DNA from 3 places in the Geobacillus sp. TFV-3 genome. Region 1 is predicted to be linked to each of the others. Evidence: riboswitches for the same ligand, from Rfam matches in the RefSeq annotation. Region 1 holds a riboswitch; each other region holds the start of a gene.
What was found. A riboswitch is a leader RNA that binds a small molecule or an ion and turns the genes downstream of it on or off. The one in region 1 is predicted to bind cobalamin.
Positions count from the first base shown of each region.

Region 1 (9,899 bases):
GTTGCCCCGGCTTCAGCACAGCGTTCGATTCCTTCGCCGATCGACGGACGGCCAAATTCAAGAAAACACGTTTCGGCATGAAAGGAAGCAGGAAGACGCGGCCGCAGCCGCTCGACAAACTCCCGCACTTGCTCGTTCCCTTCCGGATCGCGGCTCCCATGGCCGACAAATAAAATGGCTCTCATTCTTGTTTTCCCCCTTTTGTTAGCAGACGTCTTCCGCCGTTCCCTATAAGCGTGGGCGTTTCATCCAAATGCGAGGAGCCCATCTATGCTTTTTTATGGAGCCAGCCGGTTATTCGATCGACTGTCGGAAAAAGATGCGCCGCTTCGACCCCAACGACATCTGCAGACGTTCAAGCTGCACATATAACGCATGCTTTCGTCACTCACCGCAAGCCGGCGTTTCGATGGACGCGGCCGGTTTTGCCTCTTCGTGTGAAAAACGTCCGACTTGCTTCACGCGGCGGAAAAACTTATGAAACCGTTCATTTGGATGTGCTTGTTCTTGATACTGTTCGATGATTTCTGCCATAACCGCCACAATCTCTTCCGGCGGAATGCCTTCAGCGACAAGCTGGCCGGGATGGGCGTTGCGGCCGACCGTTTTCCCGCCCAAAAACAAATCAAATTTCCCTTTCCGATACACAAGCCCGATGTCTTCGCGCACCGCGCCGTAGCACGCCATCCCGCAGCCGTTGATGCCAAGCTTCAACTCTTTCGGCAGCGCCATGCCGCCAAATCGGCGAGCCAATTCCTCCGCGTATGGAATGGCGTCTTTTTTCTCTCCATCGCAAAAATCACATGCCTTCACCGTCAGCACATCACCGACCGGCATGACCGTCAGCCCTGCGGCAACGAGACGAGCCACAAGCCCGTCTGGATCCTCCGTCATCCGTTCGATTTTCATATAATGGTCTGGCGTGTACGTCATTTTCCCATCGGGCCCGACGATTTCCGCGAGCACAAGGAGCTGTTCCGGAGTGAACTGTTTATTGGCCACGCCCGGGCTCACCGCCGCTTCCAACAACACGGCCGCCGTCTTTCTTGTTTTCCGTCTCTCTAAAGCGGCGAGCGCGTCTTCGGCTGTTTCTTTCACCCGTTTTGGCGCGGCGGTCGGCTGCCGTTCCGCTGTTTTTGCCAGCGGCGCGGCAAGCGTCGGCAAAACGGCAGCCGGCGGCGTTGGCTCGGCCTCCTTAGTGACCGTGGCAACAGACGACGGTCGAACCGCGGTGGCCAAGGCGGTGAAAGCACGATCCTTCTGGTTGCCGCCAGCGAAGACAGCCGCTTCGGACGGCCCTGATGCCCCCGGTGCCCCCGTGCTTCCTTCGTCCTCATCTTTCAGCGGTTTCGTCTGGTCAAGCGCCCACGGCTCCGCTTCTTTGCGCAGCCGTTCATGCGGTTTGAGCGGCTGGACGGCGGCTGCTAGTTGATACTTGCGCTGGTAGCCGCGCGGCGTGATCATCACGCCGTCATGGACGAATGTCGTTGAGTTGCCGATAATGACCGTCGTCAACATGCCGATCTCATGGTCAAGCATATGCGCCAAATCAGTGAGCACGATGTGCTGGCGTTCACGGTACGCGCTTTTCACCAGACCGACCGGGGTTTCCGGAGACCGATGGCGGAGCAGGATGCGCTGCGCTTCGATAATTTGCCGGGTGCGCCGCCCGCTTTTCGGGTTGTACAAAGCGATGACAAAATCAGCGGCCGCAGCGGCTTCCAACCGCTTTTCAATCAGCTCCCAAGGCGTCAAATGGTCGCTTAAGCTGATCGTGCACGCATCGTGCATAATCGGCGCGCCAAGCAGAGCGGCGCACGAATGGATCGCGGAAATGCCGGGGATGACTTCGATTTCAATCGAGCTGTCTTTCGTCCACCCTTTTTCAATCAACACTTCGTACACGAGTCCGGCCATGCCGTACAACCCGGCGTCGCCGCTCGAAATGACGGCGACCGTTTTGCCGCGCTCGGCCCATTTGACCGCCGCTTGGGCGCGGCTCACTTCTTCGGTCATGCCGGTGCTGATGATCTCCTTTCCGGCAATGAGGTCGCGCACGAGTTCAATGTATGTTTTGTAACCGATGATGACGTCGCTTTCTTCAATCGCTTCACGGGCCCGCTTTGTCATATGGTCGACGCTTCCCGGGCCAAAGCCGACAATGAGCAATTTGCCGACCACTTTACAGCCCCCTTCTCCATATCTCGATTATCATCGACATCCCTAACCATATGCTGTAAATACCTGTGACCGCACCAAGGACATAAAACAGCCGTTCCCGCTGCTTTGCTTTCCAAAATCCCCACGATAATCCAGCCGCTGTGGCAATCGTCGCAATGAGCAAGCCGACCACAAACAGTACAAGCTGAAGGACAGCCGCGCTCACATGCACTTTTCCGGCCGCATGGGTGATAATGGCTAGCTGGGTCGGGCTTTCGACGCCAATGCCATGAATGATGCCGATGATCAAGGCGCCAACCCAACCAACATGCGAAAAAGAACGGAAACTGTCCATTTCCCGCCTTCCCCGCAGCCATCGAGTAACCGTATGGCCGAACTCATAAAGGAGCTGAAACCGGCTTTTCACCTCACCACGCCGAAAAAGAGAAAAAAGCATCATCCCACCAAGAAGCACAAGCGTACCGCCAACTAAGAGCTCAATGGCGGCGGCTGACGACTCGGGAAGCCGGGCGCCGACCACGAGCGCCGCCACCCCCATGACAAACACGATCGCTCCGTGTCCAATAGCGTACATGATTCCGAGCGCCAACTGCTGTCTTCGCCGCGACTCGCTTCCGACCATATCCGCAATGGCCGCGACATGATCGCTGTCCATCCCATGACGCATGCCAAGAAATATCGCTAACATTACATAACTGGCCCATTCCATCATTGCGTCCTCCTCTTTCGAACGCCAATAACCGACTCCGTCCCACCAAGGCGGGTCAACCCGTCTTCACGGTATTCATACGCCGCCCACGCGCGAAGCGGCTCGCCGTTTTGCAAATGGGCGCGCACAACCTCCTTCGCCCGCTCGGGACTCATCAGCCGGTACCAAACGCCATCCGGATAGACGATCATCACGCATGCATCTTGGCAGCGACCGTTGCAGCGCGTCCTTGTTGTATGAACGGCGTCGTCAAGCCCGAGGCGGGCGATCTCCTCACGGACCGCGGCTGTCACGTCATCCCCGCCATGGCGAAGGCACGTCCCTCCGTTGCAAATGAATACATGACGCCTCATTCCTTGTAAATCCCACGTCGCCATCGAATCCCCCCTTATGTTAGAATGATAGAATGAAAGGCGGCAGACGGACGGTTTTTCGGCAAAAGAAAAAGCACCTCTACAGCAGAGGTGCAGAAAAATGCATACGAAAAGCCGCAAACGGCCCGAACAGGCCTGGCCTCATGAAGCCGTCATTCTCCCGCACGTCTGCCTATAATCCCGTAGGCATCCGTCCGATCCAAACAAGGCAGGTCTCCTGACTTAGGATCATCGCTTGGCGGCGTCTTCCCGAAGCATCCTTCAGTGACTTGCTGCCGCAAAGCTCCCCATCACAGTGGCGGGCACCGTGCCGGATTTTCACCGGGCTTCCCTTTTCACCCAAGCCCTTAAGCAGGCTTAGGCACCTTGTTTGTTTCTCGCCTATTGATCTTGTCATGGAACAAGCATCCGTTTTCATCGTAGTACAACTTGATGGCGGCCGTCAACCGTTTTTTGCCGACAAATCTTCGCGGGCGACGACAACGCCGTCCGCATCGGCGTACACGTATGCGCCCGGCTCCCAGCGGACGCCGCCAAACTCGAGCACAACATCGCGGACGCCTTTTCCCTCTTTTTTGCTTTTCACCGGGCACGTGCCGATCGCCATGACACCAAGCGGCATGCGGCCGATTTCCGCTGAATCGCGGATGCAGCCGTGGATAATGACGCCGGCAAGCCCCCGGTCGCAGGCGATTTGCGCCAACCGGTCGCCTAACAGAGCGACGCGGCGCGAGCCTTTTCCATCGACTACGAGCACCGTCCCCGGCGGCACCGTCTCGAGCGCTTCACGGACAAGGACGTTGTCTTCAAACACATCGACCGTCGCGATCGGTCCGGAAAACATCCGTTTTCCGCCGTACGATTGGAACGGCAGCTCGCAGACTTGCAACTCATCTAAAAATTGATCGCATAAATCAGCTGTTTTCATGATCCTCTCCCCTTTCGTTTTTTTCATTCGCCTCCTTTCGTCAAAATCCTGCCGACTCCACATTTTTTGCGGCGCTGCTTCTGCTCGGGAATCGGATGCGTGTCCTTGCGGGACCGCTGAAAACGATAAAAAGATTTTCTCGTCCCCGCTTTCCGGCGAACGAAAAAACGGCCCCGCACAACATGGCGGAAGCCGTTTTGGCCGCCGGGACGAACGAGCCCCGTCCGGCGATTCAGCTGGGCTAGCTGGATTCGAACCAGCGCATCACGGAGTCAAAGTCCGTTGCCTTACCGCTTGGCTATAGCCCATCACTTTGTTGTCATTTACAGTATGCGGCATAACGGCGTGCTTTATGCATCAAACTGAATATCCTTTTGCTGTATGCGCGAAACTATCGACACAAGAACCCTTTCTTCATCACCATATCACCTCGTTGTTTCGTTTTTCCTTCATGGTTATTTTCCCTAATTATGGTATCGTTGAATTGGGAAAGGGAGAGATGCATATGCGCCGAATTACTGTTTTTCGCTTATGTTTTTGCGCATGGTTTCTGTTATCGCTACCGCTCGTCTTAGCGTCCTCGGCTACCCGCCAGCCATCCAGCCAGCCGAAAACCGACATCATCGCCCACCGCGGCGCGTCTGGATACGCGCCGGAGCATACGCTCTCATCCTACCGCCTTGCCGCCTGCATGCAGGCGGACTATATAGAAGTCGACGTGCAGATGACAAAAGACCGAAAGCTCATCGCCATGCATGACGCCACGCTCGCCCGGACGACAAATGCCGAAACGGTCTACCCGCGCCGTGCTCCGTGGCGGGTAAATGATTTTTCGTTCGCTGAACTGAGGCGGCTCGATGCCGGATCGTGGTTTGACCCGCGCTTTGCCGGCGAGCGCATCCCGACGCTTGAGGAGGTGATTCAGATGCTGAAAGCGGAGCGTGTGGAAGCCCCGTTGTACATCGAAACAAAACAGCCCGGCATCGAAGAGGCGGTCGTCCATCTATTGAAAAAACACGGTTTCCTGCAACAGCGCCGCGTCATGTTTCAATCATTCCACCCGGAAAGCTTGCAAGCGCTCCGACCGCTCATCCCGCACGGCATTCGGCTCATTCAATTGGTCGGCAAAAAGGAAGCGCACAGCGGCCGCGACGAGCTGCTCCAACACATCGCCATCTATGCCGATGGCATCGGCTTGCCGCTTTCGGCCGTCACCGAAGAGTGGGTGCGCGCCGCCCATGGCCACGGACTCATTGTTCACGTCTATACCGTCAATGAACCACACGATCTCGCTCGCCTATGCACCCTCGGCGTTGACGGCCTGTTCACCGATTATCCAGACCGCCCTGGCCGCATCGCCGCCTGCCGTCGTCTGCTCCGCCATTGACCGGCCTTCAGAGAGCCAGGGGGAGCTTATTTTTTACATAATGTTTAATAAAAACGAAAATCGTTCCCATTTGACCCGATTCGGTGTATCATTTGAGAAAAAGGAGACAAGATCATGTAGACGACCATCGACTACCAAAACGGATCGTTTACCGTAACGACGGACCGCCGCCGCGTGCAGCTTGACCGCGTATGCGGCTTTCTCGCCCGTTCGTATTGGGCGCATGGGCGCAGCCGCGAAACGATCGTCAAATCGCTTAACCATTCGCTCTGCTTTTCCCTTTTTTACGGCGACAGGCAAATTGGCATAGCGCGCGTCATCACCGACCGGGCGACGTTCGCCTATCTCTGCGACGTGTTCATCGATGAAGCATACCGTGGGCAAGATCTCGGGAAATGGCTGTTATCATGCGTGCTCGCCCATCCTGATGTCGCCGCTGTCCGCAAGGTGATGCTCGCGACGAAAGACGCGCACGGGCTATACAGGCAGTTCGGCTTTGCCACGCCGAGCGAGCCGGAGCGGTTGATGGAGCGGATTCAAGAGCCGCGAACGGAGTAAAGCACAAAAGGCGGGCCGCCATCGGTCCGCCTTTTCGCCAAACTCTCCTTCCCTACTTCTTCTGTTGCCTTCATCACCGCTTCGGAAACTGAAACGACAATTTCTTCTCGTTTTCATCCCAAACTAGTATGGCGTCAAACGTTTTCCCGCCTTTTTTAAACCCTTTTATGACATTTGTTTTCCCTTGCGCCAGCAGCTTTTTCACATTCGCCGCCGAAATCGTTTTGCCGAGAATGTGTTTGGAGATCGTAAACGAGCATTTTGTTTTCGCGTACTGGTCGCAGCCGTACAACGTTCCTTTGTCGATGACGGTCCCGCCGCAAAGCGGGCACGGCCCAAGCTTCTCACCCATTGTTTTTTTCTTCCTTGTCCGCTGGATCGAGGCGGTGTCAACCCCTCTGAAATTCCAATTTGGCGCGGCGGCGATGGCGTCAGCGACGACTTTTTGCGCCAACTTTTTCACCTGTTCCATAAAGGCGGCGGGCGAGGCGCTCCCTTCTCCGATTTCGCTTAAGCGCTGCTCCCATTTCGCCGTCATTTCCGGCGAGGCGAGGATCGTGCCGCCGAGCGCCTCGATCAACACTTTCGCCTTGTCGGTCGCGTACACGAGGTTCTTTTTCACTTCAATATACTTCCGCTCTTTCAGCATGGTAATGATCGCCGCCCTTGTTGCTTCCGTGCCGAGCCCTTCCGTTTTGGCGAGCACTTTTTCCAGTTCCTCGTCATCCAAAAATTTTCCCGCCGTTTTCATCAAGGTGATGAGTTCGCCTTCCGTATACCGTTTCGGCGGCTCGGTCTTCCCTTCTTTCACCTTGACAGCGGCCGCTTCCCCTGCCTCGCCTCGCTCAAGGGGAGGCAGCACAGCATCTTTCTCCTCTTCATGCGGGCGGATGACCGCGCGCCATCCTTCCTCGACGACTTGTCTTCCTTTCGAAACGAAGCGAGCCCGACCGTCAACGAGCGTCGTGACGGTCGTATAATCGATGACCGCCGCCTGGTGGTGGGCGGCAATCAAGCGGCGAACGACTAAATCGTACACTTTCCGTTCGTCAGCGGACAGCTTCTCTGGATCCACCACTTGCTCGGTCGGAATGATCGCGTAGTGGTCAGTGACTTTTTTCTCGTTTACATAACGTTTATTCTGTAAAATCGACCGCTGCGGCAACGGAAAATAAGAAGTGTACGCTGGAAACGACGACAGCTTTTGCAAAATAGCCGGAAACGTTTCCGCTTCTCCCTTTGTCACGTGCATCGAATCGGAGCGCGGGTACGAAACGATCCCTTTTTGGTAGAGCGATTGCAGCACGTCAAGCGTCTTTTTCGGCGAGAAGCGGTACAGCTTGTTGGCGGTCGCCTGCAACGTCGATAAGTTGAACAACAGCGGCGGCTGATACGTTTTCCGCTCCGTGCGGACGTCAGCGACTTCCGCGCGTTTGCCTTCACAAAAGGCGGCGATCTTTTTCGCCATCGCCTCATCTTTAAGGCGTGTCTGTCCGTCTTCATCCGTCCATTTTCCTTCATAGCGCTTGTCGCCGATGGCAAACGAAGCGACGACTTCCCAAAACGGCTCGGAGCAAAACTGCTCAATTTCCCGCTCGCGCCGGACGATTAAGGCCAATGTCGGCGTCTGCACGCGCCCGACGGAAAAGATGTCGTTCATTCCGCGCTCCTTCAGCAAGAGGCTGTACACGCGCGAGGCGTTCATGCCGACGAGCCAATCCGCACAGGCGCGGGCGTACGCTTCCTCATAGAGCGGACGCGTCGTCTGCTCATCAAGCAAACGGCGAAACCCTTCCTCAATGGCCTTCGGGGTCAACGATGAGAGCCAAAGCCGCTTGATCGGCTTGTTGACGCCGCTCATGCGGATAATGTTGCGCACAATGAGCTCCCCTTCGCGCCCCGCGTCGCCCGCATGGATGATTTCCGTCACTTCCGGCTTTCGCAACAGTTCCTTGACCACTTGAAACTGTTTCGCCTTCGCTTTTTCGATCTCATACTCGAACCGTTTCGGGATGATCGGCAACGTTTTGAGCGTCCACCGTTTCCACTCGGGCCGGTACCGCTCAGGAGCTGCGAGCTGGAACAAATGCCCGATCGCCCATGTCATATACGCCCCGTTGGGAAACAAGTCATTCGGCAAAATTTCGATATAACCTTGCCGTTTTTTCGTCCGAAAAATCGAGGCGAGCGTCGCCCCTTGGTCCGGCTTTTCCGCGATAATGACTTTCATCGTCCTCTCCCCTTACGGCACATCATGCCCCATGGAGCTTTGCAAAATGGCGAACCATTGCTCCCGGGAAAGCGGAAGCGACAACGCCCGCACCGCCCGCTCAATGCGCTCTCGTTTTCCCGAGCCGACAATCGGCATCATCCGCGCCGGATGAACGAGGAGCCACGCGTACAATACTTCGTCGATCGTCTCAGCGCCAAGTTTCCGCTGCACTTGTTCAAGCGTCCCGCGCAGCCGCACCGCCCGGTCATCGTCAGCGGAAAAAATCGCTCCACCGGCGAGCGGCGACCACACCATCGGCGGCACCCGCTTCTCGAGGCAAAGGTCAAGCGTGCCGTCTTCAAAGTTTTCAAGCCGGTACGCCGATACTTCGATTTGGTTGGTGACAAGCGGAAAGGGCAAATACGATTGCAACATGTCCCAGTGCGAACGTTTAAAGTTGGAAACGCCAAAATAGCGCACTTTTCCATCCTGCTTGAGTTGGAGAAACGCCTCGGCCACCTCTTCCGGGTTCATGAATGGATCCGGACGATGAATGAGCAAGACATCGATATAATCCGTGCGGAAATTCCGCAACGACTGCTCGACCGAGGCAATGATATGTGTTTTGCTTGTATCATATAATTTCATCCCGTATTTTGACGACAGCTTGATCCCACATTTCGTCACGATCTCGATCTGACCGCGTAAGCTTGGCTTTAACGCCAACGCTTCGCCAAAGCGCGATTCACACGTGTAGTCGCCGTAAATATCAGCATGGTCAAACGTCGTAATGCCGCGCTCAAGACAAAATTCAATGAGCGACAGCAACTGCTCCCGCGAATAGCCCCAATCCGCAAGCCGCCAACAGCCGTGAATGAGACGGGAAAAAGTCAAATCGTCCGCTAAACGGATTCGTTCCATTGATCGTCTCCCTTTCTTTTTTGGCTAAAATCGTTCCGCTTGCGCATACTACCAACAAGAGGAAAAAACGGAAAGGACGTGATGATATGAAGCGCTGGCTCCTTGGGCTCGCCGCCGTGCTTCTTTTGGCCTCCCCATGGCCGACATCAGCCGCCGAAACCGCATACGAATGGAATGTGGCTGACATTTACCCATCCGAACACGAATGGATGCGCGACTACAAGGCCGTGCAAAATGCCTTGCCGAAACTGGCGGCGTTTGAAGGGAAGCTCGACGATGCGAAGACGATCGCCAAACTGTTCGCCTTAAACGAACAAACGGCCCGCAAGCTGGAAAAACTATCGCTTTACGCCCATTTAAAACGCGATCTCAACATTGAAGATGAAACGGCAGCCCGTCTCGGGGCGAAAGTAGAAACACTCGCCGCCCAATATGCGGCGAAAACAGCGTTTATCGAGCCAGAACTGCTCGCCCTCCCAGAGCGGACGCTCAAAAAGCTCCAAAAAAGCAAACCGCTGAAAGCGTACCGTTATTACTTCCATGAGTTGCGCGAGCAAAAGCCGCATACGCTCACGAAACGCGAAGAACAGCTGCTCGCGAAACTATCACCGGCGCTCGGCGAAGCGGAG
Region 1 is NZ_MPSP01000001.1:1,737,454-1,747,352, forward strand. It holds gene BJQ97_RS08910 (sirohydrochlorin chelatase) at 1-185, opposite strand, end outside; gene cobJ (precorrin-3B C(17)-methyltransferase) at 385-2,181, opposite strand; gene BJQ97_RS08920 (HoxN/HupN/NixA family nickel/cobalt transporter) at 2,183-2,893, opposite strand; gene BJQ97_RS08925 ((2Fe-2S) ferredoxin domain-containing protein) at 2,890-3,267, opposite strand; cobalamin riboswitch at 3,455-3,648, opposite strand; gene rraA (ribonuclease E activity regulator RraA) at 3,707-4,192, opposite strand; tRNA gene BJQ97_RS08935 (tRNA-Gln) at 4,429-4,500, opposite strand; gene BJQ97_RS08940 (glycerophosphodiester phosphodiesterase family protein) at 4,698-5,579, shown strand; gene BJQ97_RS08945 (GNAT family N-acetyltransferase) at 5,754-6,137, shown strand; gene BJQ97_RS08950 (DNA topoisomerase III) at 6,211-8,367, opposite strand; gene BJQ97_RS08955 (aldo/keto reductase) at 8,380-9,270, opposite strand; gene pepF (oligoendopeptidase F) at 9,357-9,899, shown strand, end outside.

Region 2 (9,899 bases), 460 kb from region 1:
GCTTCAAGGCTACAGCGAGGCGATCATCGACGATATCGCGGCGAGCGAAGAAGAGAAGAAAGAGATGGCGAAAGTGATTTATGACGAGTCGCTGCGCATGGGCCGCCTAGTCAACGATTTGTTGGATCTCGCACGCATGGAAGCCGGCCATATCGAGCTCGCGTACGAACAAGTCAAGCTCGTTCCTTACATCGAGCGGGTGATCCGCAAGTTTTACGGGCTGGCGAAAGAAAAGCAGATTGAGCTGACAGCCGAGTTTCGCGACGAAGATATCGACATCACCTGCGATCCGGATCGGATCGAACAAGTGCTGACGAACTTGATCGACAACGCCATCCGCCACACGGAATCGGGCGGCACGGTCCGTCTGATTGCCGAACGAAGCGGCGACGGCGTGACGATCCATGTCCAAGACTCGGGCTCCGGCATCCCGGAAGAAGATTTGCCGTTTGTGTTCGAGCGGTTTTACAAGGCCGACAAAGCGCGCACGCGCGGCCGTTCCGGCACCGGGTTGGGCCTTGCCATCGCCAAAAACATCGTCGAAGCGCATAAAGGGTTCATTACCGTCCACAGCAAACCGAATGAAGGAACGACGTTTTCGTTTTATTTGCCGTCCCGTGAGCCGAAAGGAGCATAGCGCTGTTTGGAAGAGCGGGGAAGCTGCAGCTTCCCCGCTTCTTTCGTGCTGGAACCAGTTGGCGGTCAACACTTGTTTCTAGTGGTATAGACAACTAGAATATATAATGTTATGATAGAAACAGAAGGTGGGAAATCGCGATGAAACGGTGGATATTGAAAAATGCCGCGGTGTATGCAGAAACAGGACGCATTGAACAAGGATATGTGCTGATCGAAGGAGAAAAAGTGGCCGCGATCGGCCCGATGTCGTCATGCCCGACTGATGAAAGGGCGGAAGTGATCGAGCTTTCCCCGCAGTTTGCCGTCGTGTCAGGATTCATTGACGTCCATATTCATGGAGCCGCGGGGGCGGATGTCATGGACGCGACCCCGGAGGCGCTTGATAAGATGGCGAAATCGTTGCCGGCGGAAGGCACGACAAGTTTCCTAGCGACGACGATGACGGCGCCGAGTGAACAAATCGAAGCCGCGCTTCGCAACGTCGCTCGCTATATGGCTGAGGCGAACAGGCCAGGGGCGGCCGAAGTGCTCGGCGTTCATCTGGAAGGGCCGTTTTTGTCGCCGAAGCGCGCCGGGGCGCAGCACCCGCGCTACCTCCTTGACCCGGATGTTTCGTTGTTTCAACGGTGGCAAAAGGCGGCGGATGGCCATATCCGCCTTGTCACGCTTGCTCCGGAGCGAAACGGGGGGCTGGAGCTTGCCGCCTACTTGAAACAGACGGGGGTGATCGCTTCGATCGGCCATTCCGATGCCGTTTACGACGAAGTAAAAGCGGCGGTCGAGGCTGGGGTGACGCACGCAACCCACCTGTTTAACGGGATGCGCGGCATCCATCACCGCGAACCAGGTGTCGCCGGCGCTGTGCTGATGTTTGACGAAGTCATGTGCGAGTTGATTGTCGATGGGCTGCACGTTGCGCCGCCCATGGTTCGCTTCGCTTACCGGAATAAAGGAAGCGATGGGCTCATCTTAATCACCGATGCCATGCGGGCAAAATGCCTTGGCGATGGGCGATATGATCTTGGCGGCCAAGAGGTGGCGGTTCGAGGCCAAGAGGCGCGGCTTGCCGACGGCACGCTGGCGGGAAGCGTGCTCAAGCTTGGCGAGGCCATCCGCCGTGTGCTCGATTATACTGGCTGCAAGCTTGAAGAGGTGATCCATATGGCGAGCTGGAATCCGGCGAAACAGCTTGGCATCCTTGATCGGAAAGGAAGCTTGCGGCCTAGCAAAGACGCCGATGTCGTCGTGTTGAATGAACGATATGAAGTCATGATGACGTTTTGCCGCGGCGTGCTTGCCTACAGCAAGCTGGATGAAAGGGGGAAGAGCGATGCCTTTAAAACTTTTGGAAGCTGCTGACTACGCAGAGATGAGCCGTCAGGCGGCAAGGATGATCATCAAACAAGTCAAGGAAAAGCCGAACGCCGTTCTCGGCTTGGCGACCGGCTCGACGGTGCTTGGCACGTACCATGAGCTTGTCACCGATCACCGTCAAAACGGGACGTCCTACCGACGAGTGCGCACAGTCAATTTGGATGAATACGTAGGCCTTGGCCCGGATCATCCGAACAGCTATCGCTATTATATGAATCAGCATTTGTTTGCTCAATTGGACATCCCGCTTCATCAGACGCATGTGCCGGACGGGTTGGCCGCTGATCTTGATGAAGAATGCAGCCGCTATGAGCGGCTCATCGATGAATTGGGAGGCATCGATTTGCAGCTCTTAGGCATCGGCCGCAACGGCCATATCGGGTTCAACGAGCCTGGGACGCCGTTTTCGACAGCCACCCACGTCGTCGAGCTGACCGAGCTGACACGGGAAGCGAACGCCCGATTTTTCCCGTCGTTTGATGACGTGCCGCGCTATGCCATTACGATGGGGATTGCTACCATTTTGCGCAGCCGCCGCATCGTGCTGTTGGCGTCAGGGGAGGAAAAAGCGGAGGCCATTGCCCGGCTTCTCGAAGGCGTTGTCACACCGGACTTGCCGGCTTCAGCGCTTCACCTTCATCCGGATGTAACGATCATCGCCGACCGAGAGGCGCTCTCGCTCATCCCAAAGGAAAAGCGGCGGGTGGATGCGCCATGATCGATAAACAGTCGCCGATTCCGATTTACTATCAGCTCGAGCAATATATGAAAGAAAAGATCGAAAAAGGGGAGTGGCAGCCGGGCGAGATGATCCCATCTGAGCGCGAATTGGCGGAAATGTATGACATCAGCCGGATGACGGTTCGGCAGGCGGTCAACAATTTAGCGAACGATGGCTATCTCATCCGCCGGCGCGGGAAAGGGACGTTTGTCGCCGCTCAAAAAATCGAGCAGTCGCTGAAAGGGCTGACAAGTTTTTCCGAAGATATGCGGGCGCGCGGCATGGAGCCCGGCACGATCGTCCTCAGCTTTGAGACGGTTCCGGCTTCCGAGAAGCTCGCTCAAGGGCTTGGCGTCACGGAAGGCGATGACCTTTACGAAGTTCGCCGCCTCCGGTTGGCCGACGGGGCGCCGATGGCGCTCGAGACGCTCTATATTCCCGTCTGTCTTGTTCCGGGACTAACGCGTGATGTTGTAAGCGGTTCTGTTTATGAATTTATCGAAAAAGAAAAAGGGATGATCATCGGTTCTGCTGTTCAAACATTGGAAGCATCTGTCGCCCGCAAGATGGAGGCGGAGCATCTGAAGATGAAAGAAGGGGCTCCGGTGTTGCTGCTTGAGCGCCGCACGCACCTTGTCGACGGTCGGCCGCTTGAAGTCGTCAAATCGGTGTACCGCGGCGACCGGTACAAATTTATGATTGAGATGAAAAGGGGAGGATCATGATGTTAGGCTTTTTACAGCGGCTTGGAAAAGCATTAATGCTGCCGATTGCCGTTTTGCCGGCGGCAGGATTGTTGCTTCGGCTCGGTCAGCCTGATTTATTGAATATTCCGTTTATCGCCGCCGCAGGCGATGCCGTGTTTTCCAATTTAGCTCTGATTTTTGCAATCGGGGTTGCTGTCGGATTTGCCAAAGACGGCAACGGCGCCGCCGCTCTAGCCGGCGCGATCGGCTACTTTGTCTTGACAAAAGGGGCGGCTGCCATTGATAAGGACATTAATATGTCCGTGTTAGGCGGCATCATCTCCGGGGTTGTCGCTGGGCTTTTGTACAATCGTTACCATGATATCAAGCTGCCGGATTGGCTCGGCTTTTTCGGCGGACGGCGGTTTGTGCCGATCGTGACCTCGTTTGTGATGCTTGTGCTCGCTTTGGTTTTCGGCTATGTTTGGCCGCCGATTCAAGACGGCATCAACGCGGTCGGTCATTGGATCGTTGGGGCAGGAGCGCTTGGTGTCGGAATTTTCGGGTTCCTCAACCGGCTGTTGATTCCGGTCGGGCTGCATCATGTGTTAAATAGTTTTGTCTGGTTTGTCTTTGGCGAATATAACGGCAAAACCGGCGATTTGAGCCGCTTTTTCGCCGGCGACCCGGATGCGGGCATTTTTATGGCCGGCTTCTTCCCGGTAATGATGTTTGGCCTGCCTGCGGCAGCACTGGCGATGATCGCCGCGGCGAAAAAAGAGCGGCGCAAAGCGGTCGCCGGAGCGCTCTTCGGCGTGGCCTTGACGTCATTTTTAACTGGGATTACGGAACCAATTGAATTTTTGTTTATGTTTTTATCGCCGCTCTTGTATGTCGTCCATGCTGTGTTGACCGGCTTGTCGCTCGCTGTGGCGACGATGCTTGACATCCACCACGGGTTTACGTTCTCGGCGGGAGCGATTGACTTTTTCTTAAACTACGGCATTGCGAAAAAACCGTATTTGTTGATTATTCAAGCTCTTGTATATGCTGTCGTCTATTTCGTCGTCTTCTATTTCCTTATTACAAAGCTCGATTTGAAAACGCCAGGCCGTGAAGATGAGGTGGAGGGCGAGTTTACCGACAGCGGTGCGGCGCAGTCGGGCGTCAAATACGAGGACCTTGCCGCCAAATATATCGAGGCGTTGGGAGGAAAAGATAATCTCGCGCAAATTGACAATTGTGTCACACGCTTGCGCCTAAAAGTAAAAGACATGGCAAAAGTCAATGAAGCAGAATTGAAACGTTTGGGAGCGAAAGGTGTGCTTCGCCTCAACCAAACGGATTTGCAAGTGGTGATTGGCACCGATGTCGAATTTTTAGCCAACGCCATGCGAAAATGATAAGCCAAATGCATGAGAATGCAAGGGGGAAAGTGATCTCGTGAAAAGGCTGTTGGACTGCGCTGCTTCCGATTTTCGCCGGATGACAGGAAAACAGTTAAAACAATCGATTCAGGCGTCAGAAGGCAGAGTGATGGTCGCGGAAGTCATCGGGGAATTTGCGCCGCTTTACCCAGCGGTCACAAACGCTGAACTGGCGGCGGCGTTTGGGGCGGACTTGCTGTTGTTGAATAGGTTCGATGTGTTTCGGCCGGTTGTAAACAGTTTGGATGTGAATGAACCCGATCAAATCGTTGAACGTCTCAAGCAGTTGACGGGACGTCCAATCGGCGTCAATTTGGAGCCTGTTGACCCGAATGCGAAGCGGATCGAGCATTTTGCCTCTCTTCCAAGCGGAAGAATGGCGACGGAAGAATCGTTGCAGGAAGCAAAGCGTCTCGGTTTTGATTTTGTCTGCTTAACGGGAAATCCGAAAACGGGTGTGACGAATGACGAAATCGTGACAGCCCTTGAAACGGCGCGGTCCGTTTTAGGCGAAGACGCTCTAATTATTGCTGGAAAAATGCATGCAGCAGGTGTTGCCAACGAAACAGGGGGCAATATTATATCGGAAGAAATCGTGGTGCGGTTTATTCGCGCTGGCGCCGACATCGTTTTAATGCCTGCCCCGGGAACGGTGCCGGGAGTGACGTTGGACAAAACGGAGCAGCTTGTTCGGGTGGCCCATGAACATGGGGCGCTTGTGATGCTGACGATCGGTACAAGCCAAGAAGGAGCTGACGAGAGTACGATTCGTCAAATCGCGCTTGCAAGCAAAATGACAGGGGCGGATCTCCATCATATCGGCGACGCTGGCTATCATGGCATCGCTGTTCCAGAGAATATTATGGCGTATTCGATCGCCATTCGCGGCAGACGCCATACGTATATTCGCATGGCAAGATCGCCGTTGAGATAAAGTGGAATATGATCAGTCGAGGGGTGTCCCAAAAGGATCGGGACACCCTTGCTCATCACCATATATCGACACGAAACAATGAATCATGCGCAATATGTTGTGTTTCGTTTGAGAAGAATGAAGCTTTTGGGTCAGCCCCGTTTTTTTGTCGGCAGAGGATAGGATGGGAGCCAAGATGATGGAAAAATAAGTTTGCGGATGTGGGAAACATTTGCCTTGTACCGCCGTCTCTATTTATTTGATCTTTTTGCGGCTCACCAACAAAGACTCCCGGCTAAGTGGAGAATTGTAGACTCCTGCATGGCCTGACGCCGGCATAAAAGGCGTTGGGCCTTTGATTTTTGGCGGCGATGAAACGTTTTTCCGATCTCGACGTATTACATAGATGAAAGGTATGAGATTACGGCGCCTTGTCAAGGCAAAACGCGTTGTGCTTGTTCGCTGCATGGTGGGCGCCAATAAAAATTGGGACACCGGAGAGGAGAAATGAGCATGTTTGGAAAAGTCGCCGCTGATGTGCTCGGATTGAGCGACATCGGCACGGTCATTCAACCGAAAGACTATGACAAAGTGGATGCCGATGATTATGTGATGCACGAGGATGGGGAGAAAATCTATTTTCTGATCAAATCGAAATCGGATGAGTATTGCTTCACCAACCGCGCGCTCATCCATTTGGACGGCACAAGCGCGACGAGCAAAAAACGGACGCTGCGCCGTTACGATTTCTATAAGCATCCGATTTCCGACGTGTCGCTCGAAACAGCGGGGACGGTCGACCTGGACGCGGAAATCAAATTTAAAATTGGGCCGCACTCCTACTCGATCGATGTGCATAAAAAGCATATTGAAGAACTGAAAGATTTGTATAAATCGCTGCTGGCGATCGCTGAGATTTGCCATGAAAATGAAATGAAGTTCGACTATGCCGAGCGGAGTCTGGAATTGGCGGCCAAGGTGTTTGCCAACATGCGCGGCGACGGCGCCAACATTGCGGCCGATTTTCAAGCGGTGAACGAATATGCATTTCGATGGCTGACCGAAGCGAAAAAGAACTATACAGTGAAAGATTTCGGCTTTGTGTTTGACAAATATATTCAACAGTGACGAGATGAAGGTTGTATCGGGGAAAGACGCCGTGCCAGAGGCGAGGTATCTTTCCTTATTTTTTTTCAAGATGGCAGTATAGATGGGGCAGCTGCTTTTTGTCTGCAGGAGAGGGCTAGGATCATTCCGCATATGTAGGAGGAGAGCGTGATAGATAAACACCAACAAGTCATGATCACCGTTTCAGCCTGCTGTAAATTCATAGTTGTCAAATGCTAAACGCTGCATTATTATAAAAATGTCCATATCCGACAAATTCATCAACTCGCAGCAAGGTGCCGTGAAGGCTTAATAGGGAATCCGGTGGGAATCCGGAGCTGTCCCCGCAACTGTCAATGCGGACGAAATGAAATCGCCACTGTACGGACAGATGGCTTGCGCTGTTTTCCGTACGGGAAGGCTTCAGAGTAGGAGGAAGCATGAGCCAGTAGACCTGCCTTGCTTGCAGCAGTTTCCGACTCTTCGGGGGGTGAGACGCGGAAACGGTGGCACAGGCTTGTTTTGCGCCTGCATAGGCCGTTTCGCGCTCATTCCCCCGCTAGGACGGAATGGGCGTTTTTATTTTGCACAGCAGGAGGGGGAACAAAGAATGAAACGTTGGACATGGCCGACGGTGTTGGTGGCGCTATTCCTTTTGGCTGCCGTGCTGGTCGGCTGCAGCAACGGAACGAACGGCAACGCTGAGCCGGCGAAACAAGAAAAGCCGAAGACGGAACAAGCGGCGTTTCCGGTGATGGTGAAAGACGGGCTCGGCGAGGATGTGACGATCAAAGCCGAACCGAAAAAGATCGTTTCGCTCATCCCAAGCAATACGGAAATCGCCTATGCGTTGGGGCTTGGCGAGAAAATTGTCGGCGTCAGCGATTTTGACAATTATCCGGAAGACGTCAAAACGAAAACGAAAATCGGCGGCATGGAGTTTAACGTCGAGAAAATCATTTCGCTCAAGCCGGATCTCGTCTTGGCCCACGCGTCAAGCGCCCATAACTCGCGCGATGGCCTGCAGCAATTGAAAGACGCTGGCATCACTGTGCTCGTTGTCAATGATGCGAAGTCGTTTGATGATGTGTATGCGTCCATCGAATTGATCGGCAAAGCGACGGGGACGACGGGCAAAGCGAAGCAAGTGATCGATGAGATGAAAGAGAAGCTTGCGCAAATTCAAGAAAAAGCAAAACAAATCCCAGCGGACAAACAGGCAAACGTCTGGATTGAAGTGTCGCCGCCGCCGCAAATTTATACAGCCGGCAAAGGGACGTTTATGGATGAGATGCTTCAAGTGATTTCAGCGAAAAACGTCGCCGGCAACTTGGAAGGCTGGCCGATGGTGACAGAAGAAAAAGCAGTGGCCTATAAGCCGGACGTCATCATCACAACGTACGGCGGAGCGAAGCAAGTGCTTGAGCGCGCCGCTTGGAAAGACGTGCCGGCGGTGAAAAACAAGCGGGTGTATGACGTCAACTCCGATTTAGTGAGCCGGCCGGGACCGCGCCTTGCCGAAGGGGTCGAGGAACTTGCCAAAGCCGTTTACCCGGATGTGTTCAAGTAAAACGCTGATGTACGCTCTGGCCGTTACAACGGCCGTCCTTTCGTTGCTCGTAGGGATATCGACAGGATCGCTGTCGATTCCCTTTTCTTCTATTATCGGCATTCTCGCCGCCGAATGGTTCGGGGTGCCGCTTCCGTCTGACATTCCGGCCGATTGGGTGCCAATTGTGATGGCCATTCGCCTGCCGCGCGTCGCGCTCGCCTTTTTGGTCGGCGCCTCGCTGGCGATGGCCGGCGCGGCGTTCCAGGGGCTTTTAAAAAACGCGCTCGCCGATCCGTACACGCTCGGCGTCTCATCCGGCGCCTCGGTCGGAGCGGTGCTTGTCATTTTTCTCGGCTGGCAATGGCCGCTGTTTGGGACGTTTACGCTGCCGGTTGTCAGCATTTTGTTCGGCATGGCGACGCTTGTTGCCGTTTTGGCGTTCACCCGCGCCGTCGAACGGCGTATGTCGGTCGAGACGATCATTTTAGCCGGCATTATTTTCGGCGCGTTTTTCAGCGCCTTCATTTCGCTCATGATCGCTTTGACCGGGGAAGAATTGCGGCAAATCATTTCCTGGCTGATGGGGAGCGTGGCGATGCGCGGCTGGAAATACAGCGGATTGCTGTTTCCGTTTTTCCTCATCGGCGCGGTGGTGCTGATCGCCAACGCCCGCGAGTTAAACGCGTTTGCTTTTGGCGAGGCGGCGGCGCTTCATGTCGGCGTCGATGTTACGCGCCGAAAAGTGATCATTTTGACGGCGGCGGCGCTGCTTACAGGGGCGGCGGTGTCGGTGTCGGGGACGATCGGTTTTGTCGGGCTTGTTGTTCCGCATATGGTCCGGCTCGTTTGCGGGCCGAACTACCGGGTGTTGTTGCCGCTGTCGCTCTTGTATGGCGGGGCGTTTCTTGTGCTTGCCGATGTGGCGGCGCGGACGATCATTGAACCTCGCGAATTGCCGATCGGCGTTATCACCTCGTTGATTGGCGCTCCGCTGTTTGCGGTGTTATTTTTCCGAAAAACAAGGCGAAAGTTGGGATGATGATGCTTGAGGTGCGCGCCGTATCACATCAGTATGGGGTAAAGCAAGTGCTTGATCATGTGACGTTTTCCGTGGAAAAAGGGGAGCTGTTCGGCATCGTCGGGCCGAACGGCAGCGGTAAAACGACATTGCTCAAACTCATTAGCAAAGAGCTCCCGCTTGTAAGCGGGGAGATCACGATGAGCGGTCAGCCGCTTTCGGCGCTGTCTGCGAAGCAATGGGCGCGGATGGCCGCCGTCCTGCCGCAGACGGTGGAGGCGGCGCACGGCTATACGGTGAAAGAAACGGTGGCGCTCGGCCGCTACGCCCATCAGCGCGGCTTGTTTCCGGCGTGGACGAAAGAGGATGAAGCGGCGGTTCAAGAAGCGCTTCGTGCGGTCGGCTTGGTCGACAAAATCGATGAGCCGCTTGAGCGGCTGAGCGGCGGAGAGCGGCAGCGCG
Region 2 is NZ_MPSP01000001.1:1,277,316-1,287,214, forward strand. It holds gene BJQ97_RS06490 (ATP-binding protein) at 1-637, shown strand, start outside; gene nagA (N-acetylglucosamine-6-phosphate deacetylase) at 778-1,998, shown strand; gene nagB (glucosamine-6-phosphate deaminase) at 1,970-2,731, shown strand; gene BJQ97_RS06505 (GntR family transcriptional regulator) at 2,728-3,459, shown strand; gene nagE (N-acetylglucosamine-specific PTS transporter subunit IIBC) at 3,459-4,823, shown strand; gene BJQ97_RS06515 (DUF7916 family protein) at 4,864-5,781, shown strand; gene BJQ97_RS06520 (PH domain-containing protein) at 6,274-6,888, shown strand; cobalamin riboswitch at 7,145-7,343, shown strand; gene BJQ97_RS06525 (ABC transporter substrate-binding protein) at 7,478-8,437, shown strand; gene BJQ97_RS06530 (FecCD family ABC transporter permease) at 8,403-9,458, shown strand; gene BJQ97_RS06535 (adenosylcobinamide amidohydrolase) at 9,455-9,899, shown strand, end outside.
Region 2: linked by a shared signal. The riboswitch ahead of BJQ97_RS06525 (ABC transporter substrate-binding protein) and the one ahead of BJQ97_RS08925 ((2Fe-2S) ferredoxin domain-containing protein) in region 1 are both predicted to bind cobalamin.

Region 3 (9,899 bases), 800 kb from region 1:
AACGTCGATCATGGTCGGAACAGGAAAAGGAGCAGAACATGGTATTCTTTTTAAAGGAGGTGAGTACTTAGAAGGAACCCATAAAATCAACGCGGTCTTACTCGATAAAACAGGAACGGTGACAAAAGGAAAACCGGAAGTCACCGATGTGCTGGCCTTCCGAGAGGACATGCTCGATTATGCGGTTTCCGCCGAGAGCGCTTCGGAGCATCCGTTGGCTCATGCGATTGTTGAATACGGGAAGAAACAGTCGATTTCGCCCAAAACGTTGGAACGCTTTTCCGCCATTACCGGCCACGGAATTGAAGCTGTTATTGACGGAAAAACCGTCCTTGTTGGAACGCGAAAACTGATGAAGGAACGTTCTGTAGAGATTTCCATGCATGAAGACAAAATGGTAGAACTTGAAAAACAAGGAAAAACTGCTATGCTTGTGGCCATCGATGGAGAGCTTGCCGGCATCATTGCGGTCGCGGATACGGTGAAAGAAAGCTCTAAAGAAGCGATTCAAACATTAAAACAAATGGGCATCGATGTATATATGGCAACAGGGGACAATCAGCGGACGGCGGAAGCGATCGCCAATGAAGTAGGCATTGAGCATGTGTACGCCGAGGTGCTCCCGGAAGACAAAGCGAACATCGTCGAGGAATTGCAAAAACAAGGGAAACGAGTGGCGATGGTCGGCGATGGGATTAACGATGCGCCGGCTTTGGCAAAAGCGGATATTGGGATGGCGATTGGCACAGGAGCAGATGTCGCGATCGAAACGGCCGATGTTACCTTGGTCGGCGGCGATTTGCGCCATATCCCGAAAGCCATTGAGTTGAGCCGCCAAACGATGAAAAACATTCGGCAAAATCTGTTCTGGGCTTTGTTCTATAATACAGTTGGCATTCCTGTAGCCGCTCTCGGGTTATTGGAACCATGGATCGCTGGGGCAGCGATGGCATTTAGCTCTGTATCGGTTGTGACAAACGCGCTTCGTTTGAAACGCGTGAAAATATGAACATTTAAGGAGGAATGGATGATGACGATTACGTTGCAAGTACAAGGCATGACATGCGGACATTGCAAAGCGGCGGTGACGAATGCACTTCAAGCGTTGGATGGCGTCAACCGTGTAGAGGTGCATTTGCAAGAAGGTACGGTTGATGTGGATTATGATGAAACAAAGGTCAGCGTAGAAAAACTGAAAGAAGCGATTGAAGAGCAAGGGTATGATGTGAAGTAACAGACGGAAGGTGTCCCGAAATGATAACGGGGCACTTTTTTATCCAGAACGCAGCGGGACATGGTCATCGCCTAAACGGGTTCTCGGCTGGAGCAAGTTTTTTCTCTTCATGAAGAATAACGAGAAATTTTCTTAAACAAAATACAACATATTGTTTTTTTGGTGATTGTTTTATACCTAGATATGGTAATAAAAAAGAGGGGCTGACCCCAAAACGCATTTGTGTTTTGGGTCAGCCCCCTCAGCTTTCTTATTCCCCTTTATTCGTTGTGTTATTCGGATCTGGAGTATAGTCCGATTTGTAATCGGCATATTTGACTTCTGTTACCATTCCCGCTGAGGCATGGTGCAAGTCATGGCAATGGAACATCCAATTTCCCGGATTATCCGCTTTAAATGCGACGACATATTCTTCACCAGGGTTTACATTTAAGGAATCCTTCATCAATGGAGAGCCTGTGACTGACTTGCCGTTTTTGCTTAATACTTGGAAGAAATGTCCGTGTAAATGCATCGGATGGACATCCATCGGTGAATTGTTCACTATTTTTACTTTTACTAAATCTCCTGTCTTCACATTGATCGGCGCTGTGTCAGGATACGTTTTCCCATTAATCGTGAAAATCATGCCATTTTTGCCCATGGCCGTTCCTAAATCCATTGTGTACTCTACATCATATTTTTGGTCTAACGTAAATGGACCTTTTTCATATTTTCCATATGTGGTCATATCCACGACAGGGAGGTTTTCTTTTGCATTTGCTTTGTCCGTATTGTTTGCTTGTCCTTCGTATTCAATTTTCACTTTCATGCCATCGGTCCCTTTCATATTGCCGTGACATTCTAGTAACCATTCACCCGGGTTATTGGCGATAAACTCAATGTCGTAGCGCTCACCCGGAGCGATATTCAACAGTTCATCTTTGATTGGTTGCGGGTTCTTTAACGGTTGGCCGTCCGTTGCGACAATTTTAAACTCATGTCCATGCAAATGAAGCTTGTGGGACATGTACCCTGCATTGACAAGACGAAGTCGCACTTTTTCGCCTTTTTTCACTTTTAACGGTTCAATCGCCGCTCCGCTTTTTCCGTTAATCGTGAAAAGATCGTACATATTCATGTTATGTCCCATGTTGCTCATATCCATTTGTTGGCCATCGGAACGATTTCCATGTCCCATATCGCTATGGTTCATGCCGCTCATATTCATGTCCATATGGCTTTCTTCGTTCGGGTCGCTCATCCATTCGTCTAACACAAGAGTATAGTCCCGATCCACTTTTTCCTCATTTTTTGGTTCGACGATCAACGTGCCGTACAATCCTTTGTCCACTTGCTCGGCGCTTTTTTGATGGGAATGATACCAATACGTCCCCGGCACGGTTGCGGTAAATTCATACGTAAACGTTTCACCCGGTTGAATGGCGTCCATTGTGACACCCGGTACTCCATCTTGATTATTTGGAACAGGATAGCCGTGCCAGTGAATGGTAACCGGTTCTGGCAATTCATTTTTTAACACAACTTTCACTTTTTCCCCTTGCTTCACGCGGATTTGTGCACCAGGCACGGATCCATTATACGTGTATACCGGGAGCTTGACTTGATCATTGATGGGCAATAACGCTTCCTTCGCAGTAAGGTGAATTTCTTTCCCAGATAATACTTCTGTATGGGTTGCTAAAGGCAATTGCTGCTTGCTCGTTTCTGCGGAAGTATTTTCTTTTTTCATATTCATGTTGGACATGTCATGTCCCTGCATGGAAGATGGATTTGAGCAAGCTGCGCCAATCGCTGCTACTCCTGCGAAAATGGCGCCAAGCAGCCATTTCTTCATGTCGTTTTCCCTCCTTAAGCTTGTAGTGGGAGATGCAATTATATGATAGAAAATAGATGTGCAAAATGTATGGAGAAAATCGTTCAACTAAAATGTAAAAAAAAAGCAAGCGATTCGGATTCACCGATGTCTAACGGTGGTAGGTAATCGCTTGCCGTCCCATTTGAACCCAAGCGTCGATAAAGTCTTGCTTCGGCGCTTTTTGGTTTTTGACAGCGGTCAATGGATCATTGAAATAAATGTACTGCTCATCATATCCCGTAATGAGCACCGCATGTTCCCGGTACGTGATTTTGATCGGGCCTTGCGGGGTTTGCCATTCCCGAAAGGCAGAGGGAGGAAGAGGACGAAAGGTGGTGTTCGTAATCACCCAAACCGGTGTGCCTTTGGCCAAGTATGTATAGATGATCTCAAACGATTGCCCTGTTAAGTCGACGATTTGGTTTGGCAAGTACCATTCAGCCAACTGCTTGATCGGCTTATGGTACACGCCGTATCCAGGCTTCGATAACGTATACATATCGCCGACAAACCCTTCATTTGGGTGTCCGTAAAACACTTGACCATTCCGCACTTGATATGGAGTAGGGTTTTTCTTGATTTGTTTCGCCAACGTCATCTTATCGACGCGAATGCCCGCATGATTCAAGAGCATGGCCAAGCTGGTCACCTCGCATCCTCTTGGCAGTTCCGGAAGCTGAGACAAAAGGGGAGCGTCAATAAGGACGGATGTCCTTGGCGTTTGTTTCTTTGAAGGAGCAGCTGATCGATTCGCCTCCTTCGCTTGATTGTTGGGGGGCGGATCGGTTTCTCTGCTGTTTCTTTTCTGTACGAAGGCTTTGATGGCATCGCCTGTCTGGGCCGAGCTTGCATAATAGGATAATGAGGCGGCCAATAGAAAGAAACAGGAAATATACAATCCGAGCGACAGTTGATCCATCCTCCCGTTTAGAGGTCTTCTCAAGAGAACAAAACAAAGGGAAACGATGAGAAAAGTCAAAAAAAGGATAAACGCGAACAAGCCGTTCTCAACCCCTTTGTGAAAAGTGGCTGTTTTTATATTAATCAAGTAAGTATGCAGAAACTATGAAATTCATACTTTCTCCATATTTTATCGTTAATATATGGGGAAACTGAAAATCTTGAAAGCAGTTTTCCTGAAAAAATGGAAACAGATTGTTTTTGAAACTTGATTTTGTGTACGTTAGAATGAAAGTGTCTTTGTATCAATCTTTCTCTTTCTTATGTTAAAGGGTTCATCACCAAAAGATGTACTTGACTTTTAAAGACAAACATGATAGCAATGTTGCTCAAAGAGATGTGTGGTATAAAAAATGCTGTTTTGGTTTTCTTTATCATGATCGTCTTTCTTTGTCAAGTACACTGTGTGGTGAAGATCCTGTTAAAGAAAAAATGTCATTTTCTTAAAATTGAACAAAATAGCTTTTGGTGTTGTTTTTGTTCTGTATATACATCGATTCTTCTTAGCAAAGTGGGGGGGCAATCATTACTATGTGCGGTTTTATTGGTTGTATTCATGATCGCCCGAGAGCGATTGAGCAAACATGGAAAACAATGTTGATGGAGATGAACCGCCTGATTACCCATCGCGGCCCCGACGATGAGGGGTATTTTTTTGATGAATACGTGAGTTTTGGCTTTCGGCGGCTGAGCATCATCGATCTGGAGGCGGGGCATCAGCCGCTGTCTTATGAAAACGATCGATATTGGATCATTTTTAACGGGGAAATTTACAACTATATTGAATTGCGGGAAGAGCTGGCGGCGAAAGGATATTCGTTTGCGACGCATTCGGATACCGAGGCGATTGTTGCCCTTTACAGCGCGGAAAAAGAAAAAGCGGTCGAAAAACTGCGCGGGATGTTTGCGTTTGTCATTTGGGACAAGCAGGAGAAAACGGTGTTTGCGGCGCGGGATCCGTTCGGCATTAAGCCGTTTTTTTATGCGGAGCAAGGAGGGCGCACATTTTTCGCTTCGGAAAAGAAAAGCATCTTGCTGGCTCTGGGACAGGAAGCGTTGGACTGCGATTCCCTGCAGCATTATTTAACGTTCCAATATGTTCCTGAGCCGATGACGATGTCAGATGGCATTTACAAGTTAGAGCCGGGGCATTATCTCAAGAAAAAAGTCGGAAAACCGCTCACGATTCATCGTTATTGGAAGGCATCCTTCGAGCCCATTCGTCAATCGGAAGAGGAGCTTGTCAAGCAAATCCGCGATGCGCTGTTTGATTCGGTCAGCGTCCATATGCGCAGCGATGTGCCGGTTGGTGCGTTTTTGTCGGGAGGCATTGATTCATCGTTCATCGTCGCCATCGCGAAACAATTCCATCCGGACCTAAAGACGTTTTCTGTCGGGTTTGAGCGGGAAGGGTTCAGCGAAATTGATGTAGCCCAAGAAACGGCGGAGAAGCTTGGGGTGGACAATATTAGCTATGTCATTTCGCCGCAGGAGTATATCGATGAATTGCCGAAAATCATGTGGTATATGGATGATCCGCTGGCTGATCCTGCGGCTGTGCCGTTGTATTTTGTCGCCCGTGAGGCGAGAAAGCATGTCACAGTTGTGCTTTCCGGCGAGGGGGCGGACGAGCTGTTCGGCGGCTACAACATCTACCGCGAACCAGAGTCGTTGCGGCTGTTTGCGCGAATGCCCAGCATCGTAAAAGCCGTGTTGCGGATGATCGCGAAGCTGCTTCCGGACGGGATGAAAGGAAAAAGCTTTTTGGAGCGCGGCACCACACCGCTCGAAGAACGGTATGTCGGCAATGCCAAAATCTATAGCGAAAAGGAAAAAGCTGCGTTGCTCAAAACGTACCAAGAGGGGCGCGAATATACGGAGGTGACGGCTCCTTTTTACCGCGAAACGCTTCATTACCCGCCCGTCAACCGGATGCAGTATATTGACCTTCATACATGGCTAAGGGGTGATATTTTAGTCAAAGCGGATAAAATGACGATGGCCCATTCGCTTGAGCTGCGCGTTCCCTTTTTAGACAAAAAGGTGTTTGACGTCGCGGCCAAAATCGCCCCTGACATGAAAACAGCCAACGGCACGACGAAATATATTTTGCGTAAAGCGGCCGAGGGCATTGTGCCGGATCATGTGTTAAACCGAAAAAAATTAGGGTTCCCGGTGCCGATTCGCCACTGGCTGAAAAACGAAATGTATGACTGGGCGAGACAGCTCATCAACGAAAGCGAGACGGATCATCTGTTCCATAAGGACGTGCTCTATCGGTTGCTGGATGAACATGCCCGCCACAAGGCGGACCATAGCCGCAAGCTGTGGACGGTGTTGGCGTTTATGGTTTGGCATCAAGTGTATGTAGAAAAGAAATACGATTTTGCTCAATCCGTACAAAACGAAAAGCGTCCAGCGTCCGTTTTGGAGGCGTAACAAGGAAACGAGAGGGCATCCCGGGGTTCGGCCGGGATGTCTTTTTTGATCACCGTGAAGAGAAAGTGGTTCGACGGTGGAGTAAAAAGGGCGGATCCGTTCTTATTGGATTGTCGTAGCCAAAGATTTTGGCCGAACCGGCGTCCGGGCGCAGTAACGTTGCCAACATTCGGATCGTTGTGGTCTTGCCAGCTCCGTTAGGGCCAAGCACCCCGTAAATCGTGCCCGCGCGCACGCGTAAGTTGAGACCGTCGACGGCCCGATGGCCGCCAAATGTTTTCACCAATCCGTGCGCTTCCACCGCCCACTCTTGATGGTCGGGTGCGATTTGATGTTTTGCTCCCATTTTGTGCTCCCTCCTTGTGATGATTCGTACATGTGAATCGTAGCACGCTTTTATGAACGGACTTTGGGCGGAAAAGAAAAATTTACTTTCCCCGCTCTTGCAATTTTCCCGGTTTTGGTATATGCTTGTTCCATCAGGATGCTAAATACTATATATTGGTTTGTGGTCCTTTTTATACAACTACATATGGTTTGACCAAGCAACGGTGTCCATTTGGACTTAATAGGGAATCCGGTGCGAATCCGGAACTGCCCCCGCAACTGTATGTGCGGACGAAATGGGATGGCCACTGGCGGCAAAAGCCATTCGGCGCGCCGCTGGGAAGGCCCCAAAGTAGGACGATGCACGAGTCAGGAGACCTGCCTTGCTTGGAACGTTTCATGTTCTTCGGGGTGTGAGAAGATGAAACGATAGGGAAAAAGAAAAGGAGTTCGTCTGCCTTTTTCCGTCTGTCGTTTCATCCGCTCGCTTGCCCGAGCGGATTTTTTATTGGAGGAGAGGGGAAGCAAATGACCGTGCTGACGAAAATGATCATCATCGATGACCAAGGGAAACCGATTTCTTTTTCACGTGAAGAGTTTGCATCGCTGATCCATCGGACCGCGGCTGGATTCGGCCGCCTGTCGCTTGATGAATATGTCGAGCGTGTTTGGCAGCTCGTCTCGCGAAAAGAAACGGTTACGGTTGAACAGTTGTATCAGACGGCTGTCTTGGAGGGGTTATCGTATATAAGCGAAGAGGAGCCGGACTGGACGTTTGTGTGCGCTCGGCTGTATTTGCGGCAATTGTACCGTGAAGCGGCGCGGCATCGCGGGTACGACGAGCGCGAGCGGTACGGCGATTTCTATTCGCTGCTTGCCGCCCTGACGGAACAAGGGGTGTACAGTCCGCTTCTGTTGGAACGTTATACGAAAGAAGAAATCGACGCCATCGGCGCGTTTCTTGATCCCGATCAGGACAAGCTGTTTACGTACATCGGGCTGCGCACACTCGCCGACCGGTATTTGGCGCGCGATTATGAGCGGCGGCTGTATGAACTGCCGCAGGAGCGGTTTTTGGTCATTGCCATGACGTTAATGGCGAATGAACCGGCCACACGGCGGCTTGCGCTCGTGAAGGAAGCGTATTGGGCGTTAAGCAACTTATACATGACGGTGGCGACGCCGACGCTCGCCAACGCCGGGAAATCGTACGGCCAGCTCTCAAGCTGCTTTGTCGATACGGTCGATGACAGCTTGCAAGGAATTTATGACAGCAACACCGACATCGCCAATTTGTCCAAATCAGGCGGCGGCATCGGCGTCTATTTAGGCAAAATCCGTTCGCGCGGCAGCGACATCAAAGGGTTTAAAGGGGTCTCTTCCGGCGTCATCCCGTGGATGAAGCAGCTGAACAACACAGCGGTGAGCGTTGACCAGTTAGGGCAGCGCAAAGGGGCCATTTCCGTTTATTTGGATGTATGGCATAAAGACATTTTCGCGTTTTTGGACGCGCGGCTCAACAACGGCGATGAACGGCTGCGGACGCATGATTTGTTCACCGGCGTGTGCATTCCGGACTTGTTCATGGAGCAGGTCGAACAGCGAGGCGACTGGTATTTGTTTGATCCGCATGAAGTGCGGAAGGTGATGGGCTTTAGCTTGGAAGACTTTTATGATGAGGAAAAAGGGAGCGGGAGTTTTCGCGAGAAATATTGGCAATGTGTCAACGAACCGAGCCTGTCGAAAGAGAAAGTGCCGGCGATTGAAGTGATGAAAAGCATCATGCGCAGCCAGCTTGAGTCGGGGACGCCGTTTATGTTTTACCGCGATGAAGTGAACCGGCAAAACCCGAACCGCCATCTCGGGATGATCTACTGCAGCAATCTTTGCACCGAGATCGCGCAAAACCAAAGCCCAACGGTGATGAAACGGCAATATGTGAAAGACGGGACGATTATCATTGAAAAAATACCAGGCGATTTTGTCGTCTGCAATTTATCGTCGATCAATTTGGCGCGCGCGGTGACCGATGGTGTTTTGGCGCGTCTCATCTCGATTCAAATGCGGATGCTTGATAATGTCATTGATCTCAATAATATCCCAGTTCTGCAAGCCGGCCTGACGAACCAAAAATATCGCGCTGTCGGGCTTGGCACCTTTGGCTGGCATCATCTTTTGGCGTTAAAAGGCATTCGCTGGGAGTCAGACGAAGCGGTCCGCTATGCCGACGAGCTGTATGAAACGATCGCTTATTTGGCGATTCAGGCGAGCATGGAGCTCGCAAAAGAAAAAGGGAGTTACCCGGCGTTTCCAGGGTCGGACTGGCAGACGGGCGCTTATTTTGAACGGCGCGGCTACCAAAGCCACGGCGAACTTGATTGGGATCAGCTGAAGCAAGATGTGGCCCGCTACGGGATGCGGAACGGCTATATCATGGCCATCGCCCCGAACGCATCGACGTCGATCATCGCAGGCAGCACGGCGAGCATTGATCCCATTTTCTTAAAAGTATACGCCGAGGAAAAGAAAGATTATAAGATTCCCGTTACGGTGCCAGATTTAAACGAACAGACGACATGGTATTACAAATCGGCGTACCATATCGACCAGCATTGGAGCATCAAGCAAAACGCTGCCCGCCAGCGCCATGTCGACCAAGCCATCTCATTTAACTTCTACGTCATGAACACGATTAAGGCAAAAGAGTTGCTCGATTTGCATTTGACGGCATGGAAGTCGGGGTTGAAAACGACGTATTACGTGCGTTCGACATCCGGGACGATCGAAGAGTGCGATTCTTGCGCGAGCTGACCACGGGAAACGCCTTTGGTCAGGCTTTCCCTTCCTTGTGTGGGAGGGGCGTCTGCGGTTGGTCGCGCATCACGATACTTGAAAGAGAAAGGAAGGAATCGACACAATGACGATCAGCTTAGTCAGACGGCCGATTATGGATCCAGAGGCGCCGAACCGTTCGACGGGCATCATCAATGGCCGCTGCTCGAATGTGTTGAACTGGGACGATATCGCCTACCCATGGGCGTATGCGAAATATAAGCGAATGCTCGTCAACTTTTGGACGCC
Region 3 is NZ_MPSP01000001.1:2,532,756-2,542,654, reverse strand. It holds gene BJQ97_RS12765 (heavy metal translocating P-type ATPase) at 1-1,009, shown strand, start outside; gene copZ (copper chaperone CopZ) at 1,031-1,234, shown strand; gene BJQ97_RS12755 (multicopper oxidase family protein) at 1,485-3,071, opposite strand; gene BJQ97_RS12750 (C39 family peptidase) at 3,202-4,092, opposite strand; gene asnB (asparagine synthase (glutamine-hydrolyzing)) at 4,584-6,491, shown strand; partial or broken gene BJQ97_RS12740 (ATP-binding cassette domain-containing protein) at 6,604-6,837, opposite strand; cobalamin riboswitch at 7,023-7,218, shown strand; gene BJQ97_RS12735 (ribonucleoside-diphosphate reductase subunit alpha) at 7,347-9,629, shown strand; gene BJQ97_RS12730 (ribonucleotide-diphosphate reductase subunit beta) at 9,736-9,899, shown strand, end outside.
Region 3: linked by a shared signal. The riboswitch ahead of BJQ97_RS12735 (ribonucleoside-diphosphate reductase subunit alpha) and the one ahead of BJQ97_RS08925 ((2Fe-2S) ferredoxin domain-containing protein) in region 1 are both predicted to bind cobalamin.